DNA from 2 places in the Kitasatospora sp. NPDC004614 genome. Region 1 is predicted to be linked to the other one. Evidence: riboswitches for the same ligand, from Rfam matches in the RefSeq annotation. Region 1 holds a riboswitch; the other holds the start of a gene.
The links. A riboswitch is a leader RNA that binds a small molecule or an ion and turns the genes downstream of it on or off. The one in region 1 is predicted to bind cobalamin.

Region 1 (3,491 bases):
CGGGCTGCCGCTCGGCAGCCCGCCCGAGGCCGCCGGGCCCGCCGAAGGCCCGCCGGTAGGCCTGCGGGGTGGTGCCGAGGCGGCGGCCGAAGTGGTGCCGCAGGGTGGCGGCGTTACCGAAGCCGCAGCGGGCGGCGACCGCGTCCACGCTCTCGTCGGTGGACTCCAGCAGGCGCTGCGCGAACAGCACCCGCTGGCCGGTCAGCCAGCGGTGCGGAGTGGTGCCGGTCTCCTGCTGGAAGCGCCGGGCGAAGGTGCGCGGGGACATGTGGGCGTGCCGGGCGAGGTCGTCCACGCTGGTCTCCCGGTCGAGGCGGTGGCGCATCCACTCCAGCGTCCCGGCCAGTGACTCGCCGTCGCCCTCGGGCAGCGGGCGGGTGACGAACTGCGCCTGCCCGCCGTCGCGGTGCGGGGCGACCACCATCCGGCGGGCGATCTCCCGGGCCACCTCGGCGCCCTGCACCTTGCGCACCAGGTGCAGGCAGGCGTCGATGCCGGCGGCGGTGCCGGCCGAGGTGATCACCGGGTCGTCGTCCACGTACAGCACGTCGGGTTCGACGGTGGTCAGCGGGAAGCGCTCGGCCAGCACGTCGGCGTACCGCCAGTGGGTGGTGCTGCGGCGGCCGTCGAGCAGGCCGGCGGCGCCGAGCAGGAAGCTGCCGGAGCAGATCGACAGCGTATGGGCGCCGCGCGCGTGGGCGGCCCGCAGGGCCTCGCAGAGCGCCTCGGGGTAGTGGTCGCGGATGCCGGTGGCGGTGGCGATCACCAGGTCCGCCTCGGCGAGCCGCTCCGGGCCGTACGGCACGTGGACGTCGAAGCCGGCGTGGGTGCGCATCGGGCCGGGCCGGTCGCCGACCAGGCCGAACTCGTACACCGGCAGGCCGGTGTCGCTGCGGTCCAGGCCGAACACCTCGCAGGCCACGCCCAGTTCGAAGGGGTGGATCTCCTCCAGCACGATCACCGCGACGTTCCTCAGCATCCGTCCAGCATGGCAGTGGCAGGATTTCGTGGCAATGCTGCGTTCCTGCCACTCGTGACGGGGTGCCGCGGCGCGGAGAGTGGGGCCATGACCTCCGCGCTCGCCCTGCTGGGCCTCATCGGCAGCTTCGGACTCCTCGGCGTTCTGGTCGGCCGCGACCTGAACCGCAACGGCCGCCCGGGCCGGCCCGAACGGCACCGCCCGACCGGCTACCCCTTCGACCCGGACCTGGCCGACCCGCGCCGGACGCGGTCCGGCACACTGTCCGGATGCACTCCCCGATCGTCCGCCGCGCCCTCGACCACGACCTCGCCGGAGCCGGGGAGGTCAGCATCGAAGCCTTCGTCGGCGACGGCCACACCGACCCCGCGTCCGGCTACGTCGAACTGCTGAGGGACACCGCACGCCGCAACCGGGAGGCCGAGCTGCTGGTCGCCGTCGACGGCGACGGGACGGTCCTCGGCTGCGTGACGTTCGCCGCAGGCGGCACCCCCTGGGCGGACGTCGCGCTCCCGGACGAGGGCGAGATCCGGATGCTGGCGGTCGGCGCGGCCGCCCGCGGGCGCGGCGTCGGACGGGCGCTGGTCCGCGCGGCGATGGACCGCAGCCGGGAACTCGGACTGGCCGGGATGGCGTTCTCCACCCGGCCGGAGATGACCGCGGCGCACCGGATCTACGATGCTCTGGGCTTCCTCCGCACCCCCGGACGGGACTGGGAGGCGGCCCCGGGCGTGGACCTGATGGTCTACACGATGCGGTTCTGAGGCGGTTCTGCGGCGGTTCTGCGGCCGTTCCGAGGCGGCTCCGGCGCGGTTTCCGTTGTCTACGCGCGGCACCTCCAACGCGACACGCGCTACTACATCTGGTGCCGCCAGCTCCAGCCGCCACAACATGTATGCTCGACCTCGCTGTCGAAGCAGGGGAACCCGGTGCGAATCCGGGACTGCCCCGCAACGGTGAGCGGGCTGTAGCAACGCCCGCGCAGTCCGAGGACCTGACCGACGGTGTGCGACACGGCATCCCCGCAGACGCCATGCAGCACTGTTTTGCCGTCCGGCCTCGCGGGCGGGCCGGGGGTGGGTCTTTCGCGCGCCGATCGAGCGTTTTCGGCGTGCCGTCCTCCCCTGCCGCACGCGCGCCACCGGACACCTTGAGCCACGTCCGCCGCCGCCACAGGAGAGAGTGCGCCTTGACCGTCGCCGCCTCAGTCACCCTGCCGTCCCAGGCTTCCGCCGACGCCTTCACCGACCCCGGTGCGGCACTGCTTCGGCTGCTCACCGACCGCAGCACCGACCTCCCCCAGGTGGACCCCGGCCACGTCGCCGCCGCCGCGCTGCGCGGCCGCCACGCCGGCTCGGACTTCGCCGAGCTGCGCGGGCTGGCCGTGGAGGCCGCCGCGTCGATGATCGCCGAGGACCCGCAGTACTCGAAGCTGGCCGCCCGCCTGCTGGCGATGGAGATCGCCGACGAGGCCGCCACCCAGGGCGTCACCTCGTTCTCCGCCTCGATCGCCGTCGGCCACGCCGAGGGCCTGATCGGCGACGCGACCGCCGAGTTCGTCGCCGCCCACACCGCGCTGTTCGACTCGCTGATCGACGCCGCCGGCGACGACCGCTTCGAGTACTTCGGCCTGCGCACCGTGCAGTCCCGCTACCTGCTGCGCCACCCGATCACCCGCAAGGTGGTCGAGACCCCGCAGCACTTCCTGCTGCGCGTGGCGGCGGGCCTGGCGGTCGGCAACTCCGAGCAGTCGGTGCTGGAGGTGGCCGAGCTCTACAAGCTGATGAGCCGCCTGGAGTACCTGACCAGCTCCCCGACGCTGTTCAACTCCGGCACCCGGCACCCGCAGATGTCCTCCTGCTACCTGCTGGACTCGCCGCTGGACAACCTGGACTCGATCTACAACCGCTACGCGCAGATCGCCCGGCTGTCCAAGCACGCCGGCGGCATCGGCCTGTCCTACTCCCGGATCCGCTCCCGCGGCTCGCTGATCCGCGGCACCAACGGCAAGTCGAACGGCATCGTCCCGTTCCTGCGCACCCTGGACTCCTCCGTGGCGGCGGTCAACCAGGGCGGACGGCGCAAGGGCGCGGCCTGCGTGTACCTGGAGACCTGGCACGCCGACATCGAGGAGTTCCTGGAGCTCCGCGACAACACCGGCGAAGAGGCCCGCCGCACCCACAACCTGAACCTGGCGCACTGGATCCCGGACGAGTTCATGCGCCGCGTGAACGCCAACGAGGACTGGTCGCTGTTCTCCCCGGCGGACGTCCCCGAGCTGGTCGACCTGTGGGGCGCCGACTTCGACGAGGCCTACCGCAAGGCCGAGCTGGCCGGCAAGGCCGTCCGCACCATCCCGGCGCAGACCCTGTACGCCCGGATGATGCGCACCCTGGCGCAGACCGGCAACGGCTGGATGACCTTCAAGGACGCCTCCAACCGCGCCGCCAACCAGACCGCGCTGCCGGGCCGCACGGTGCACTCCTCGAACCTGTGCACCGAGATCCTGGAG
Region 2 (3,491 bases), on a different contig from region 1:
TTGGTGATCAGCTGGGCGGGGGTGCAGGTGGTGCCGCCGCTCGCGGCGACCGTCCAGGTGAAGGTGGCGGTGGCGGACGGCCCGGTGGAGTCGGTGGCGGTGACGGTCACCGCGCTGGTGCCGGCGGTGGTGGGCGTGCCGCTGATCAGGCCGGTGGCCGGGTTGACGGTCAGTCCGGCGGGCAGGCCGGTGGCCGCGTAGGACAGCGTGCCGCCGGCGGTGTCGGTGGCGGACAGCTGGAGGCTGGTCGCGGTGCCGACGGTGGCGGTGCGGGCGCCCGGGTTGGTCAGCGAGACCGAGCCGGTGTTGCCGCCGGAGCCGCCGCCCTGGGCGAGCCAGTCGGTGGCGTTGAGGGCGAGCGCGGCGTCGGTGCCGGCCGGGTCGTTCCACCCGTTGTAGAGGGTGTTGCCGGGCTGGCCGGTGCCGTCGTCGATCGGCGAGGAGTCGCCCCAGATCGCCACCCGGCCCTTGCCGAACGTCGAAGTGACGAACGCCGCACCGGTGTTGCCGCTGTAACCGGTGCGGTAGACCAGGCCCTTGACGTTCGGGTTGTCGGCGGGCTTCAGGGTGAAGGTGGTGCCGTTGCGGATGATCGAGCCGGTGACGGTCCCGAACGGCCCGTTGATCACCGGGTCGGTGGCGGAGGAGATCGCCCGCGGGTTGTCGGTGGTGATGTTCAGGAGGTCGACGGAGAAGCCGAACGGGTCGTTGTTGTTGACGCCGTTGCTGGTCAGCAGGTCGTTGATGATGGCCGGGGAGTCCCAGCCGTCGTTGTTGCGGTCGCTCTGGGTGTGGTCCGAGATCAGGAACAGGCCGCCGCCGTTCTGCACGAACGTCATCACGGCGGTCTTCTCGGCCGCGCTGAGGCGGATGTTGGGCTCGGGGATCACGAACTCGTCGAAGTTGGCGAGGTCGAGCGCGCCGCCGGTGCCGTAGGTGATGGTGTTGCCGGCGGGCAGCGTCTTCAGGCTGTAGTTGCCGGTCTTCTGCAGCGCCACGCCCCAGGCCGAGATGGCGCCGGTCCAGCTGGTCTCGCTGGTCGGGTTGGCGTTCTGCGCCAGCGGGTCGGGCTGGCTGGTGGAGATGATCCAGTCCGCGTTGCCCGCGGTCTCCGCCTTGGTGTTGTCGAACAGCACCCGCTTCGGGGTGCCGGTGGCGGCCGCGGCGGCGTTCTTGGGGGTGGCCGCGGTGGCGTGCTGCGGGACGGCGCTCGCGCCGGCGGCGACCACCAGTGCGGCGGCGGCGAGGGCCAGCGGGCGGGCGGCCTTCCACGTTCTGATCATCTGTCAATCTCCTAGGACCACAGGAACCATGGGGTGTGGTGCGGTGCGCTACGCGCGTAGGCGGGCACACGCTGCCATGGTGGGGTAATCGGAGCTTGAACGGAACATGTCGATCACGCGCCGTCCGCAATGGTGCGGTTTGTCCCTACGTGAGGGTGATCACCTTGCGGCGGCGACAACCATGAGCCCGGAACGCCAGGTGGGACGGCATTCCGGGCTCACGGACGGTGGCGCCGCGTCAGGCAGCCGCGGGTTCCAGCAGAGCCGGGACGGGACGCGGGTGGCTGTCGGCGTCGATGGCGACGAACGTGAGCCGACCGGTGGCGACCCGGGTGACCGGCCCCGTGGCGTTCCAGCGCTCGGCCGTGACGGTGACGTGGACGGTCATCGAGGTACGCCCCGCCCGCTCCAGCTCCGCGTGCGCGGTGAGCAGGTCACCGGCCCGGACCGGGGCCAGGAACGCCATGCTGTCCACGGCGGCGGTGACCGCCGGGCCTTCGGCGTGCCGGGCGGCGGCCGCGCCGGCGGCGTCGTCGATGAGCTTCATCACCACGCCGCCGTGGATGGTGCCGTAGAGGTTGGTGTCGTGCTCACTCATGATGTGCGCGAGCGTCACCTCGGACGCCTGTGCGGGCTTTGCGGCGGACACCACAGGTGCGACGGTCTGATCTGCCACGTCAACTCTCCTTCGCGAGTCACGGCTGGACGATCCGCGGCGCCGGTGGGCACCGCGGGCGGCGGCAGGTCTTCGGACTCGCGGGCATCTCCCCAGGAGGGCCTGTCTACTGGCCGTCGCTTCCCGGACCGGTCGGGCCCAGTGCATGTGACGGCGGTCGTTCCCGCTCACCGCTGCGAGGCAGTCCTGGACTCGCACCAGGTTCCCTCTTGCGACGCTCCAGCCCTGGCTCGGACGGGGGCGAACCGCTGCCCGACCAGCCTATATCCCCATCCGAGGTGCTCAGTCCGCCCTCCGGCCGGGAGGCCTGGGAGCTGTCGGCCCGCGGGGCGTCGGGGCCGACTTCGACGGCGGGGCGGCGGCGGGACGGGGGCGACCGGTGGGAAGGTCACGCCCCCGAGGGGGTCGGTTCGCCGGGCAGCCACGACGCGTCGGGCGGGTGAGGGTCGGACCGGCGGCCGGCGCAGCGCGAAGGCCTCGACGGCGACGGGACCGGGTCCGCCGGGCGATGTCACGGGCGTCGGCGCGGGCGTCGGCGCAGGCGTCGGGGTGGGTGGGGGCGCAGGCGTCGGGGCAGGCGTCGGCGCAGGCGTCGGGGTGGGTGGGGGCGCAGGCGTCGGGGCAGGCGTCGGGGTGGGTGGGGGCGCAGGCGTCGGGGCAGGCGTCGGGGCGGGTGGGGTCGGGTCGATGGACAGGCGCGAAGGCCTCGACGGCGACGGGAACGAAGTAGCCGTGACCGGCGGGGAGGTCACGCGAGGCGCTCTGCCCTGCGCCCGCCCGGAGGGGTGTACGTCCGCCGGGCGGTGCCACGGGACGTCGGCACGGGCCGGGGGGCGGATCGGCTGCCGGGCGCAGCGCGAACGGCTCGGCAGCGACGCGACCGCAGGGCGCTCCGCGTGGAGTGACGTCAGTCCACCAGGCGCGGCACCAACGAACCCGGCAGCAACACGACCGCGAGGCGCTCCACCGCAAAGGCATCAGTCCGCCGGGGGGGGCGCCACGGGGCGTCGGCGCAGGGTCGGGCGCGGCGCGCAGGGCTCGGCAGCGGCGGGACCGCCCGGCGTCCGCCCGGAGGGGCGTCAGTCCGCCGGGCGGTGCCATGGGGCGTCGGGGCGGGTGGGGGTGGGGGTGGCGGTCAGGCGGAGGGCGTAGGTCTCGGCGGAGACGGGGCCGAGGTAGTGGTGGCCGGTGAGGTGGCACCAGGCGGGGAGGTCGAGGGGGGCGGCGGGGTCGGTGGCGTGGACGTGGACGATGGTGCCGGCGGGGGCGTCGGTGATGGCGGCGCGCAGGCGCAGCAGCAGGGTGACGCAGAGCAATCCGCGTCCGTCGACGGTGAGTTGGGGCGTCTGGTGGTCGGTCATCGCTTGGCCCGGGTGGCGGCGGTGGCGAGGGCAGGGAGGATCAGCAGGGCGAGCAGGCCGCCGCCGAAGGCGAGGACGGGGTAGCCGGCCAGGTCGACGACGGTGCCGGAGGCGAGGCCGCCGGTGGCGCCGGAGATGGCGATGGCGACGTCGATGCTGCCCTGGGTCTTG

Region 2: it holds a riboswitch for cobalamin, as region 1 does, so the genes downstream of both, ACFYST_RS05230 (acyl-CoA thioesterase) here and ACFYST_RS24855 (ribonucleoside-diphosphate reductase subunit alpha) in region 1, are expected to answer to the same signal.

The regions. Positions count from the first base shown of each region.
Region 1 covers NZ_JBIALR010000013.1:102,547-106,037, forward strand. The annotation lists gene ACFYST_RS24845 (helix-turn-helix domain-containing protein) at 1-979, opposite strand, end outside; gene ACFYST_RS24850 (GNAT family N-acetyltransferase) at 1,249-1,743, shown strand; cobalamin riboswitch at 1,864-1,996, shown strand; gene ACFYST_RS24855 (ribonucleoside-diphosphate reductase subunit alpha) at 2,169-3,491, shown strand, end outside.
Region 2 covers NZ_JBIALR010000001.1:1,189,902-1,193,392, reverse strand. The annotation lists gene ACFYST_RS05235 (putative Ig domain-containing protein) at 1-1,283, opposite strand, end outside; gene ACFYST_RS05230 (acyl-CoA thioesterase) at 1,522-1,959, opposite strand; cobalamin riboswitch at 2,026-2,170, opposite strand; gene ACFYST_RS05225 (sulfurtransferase TusA family protein) at 3,039-3,320, opposite strand; gene ACFYST_RS05220 (MFS transporter) at 3,317-3,491, opposite strand, start outside.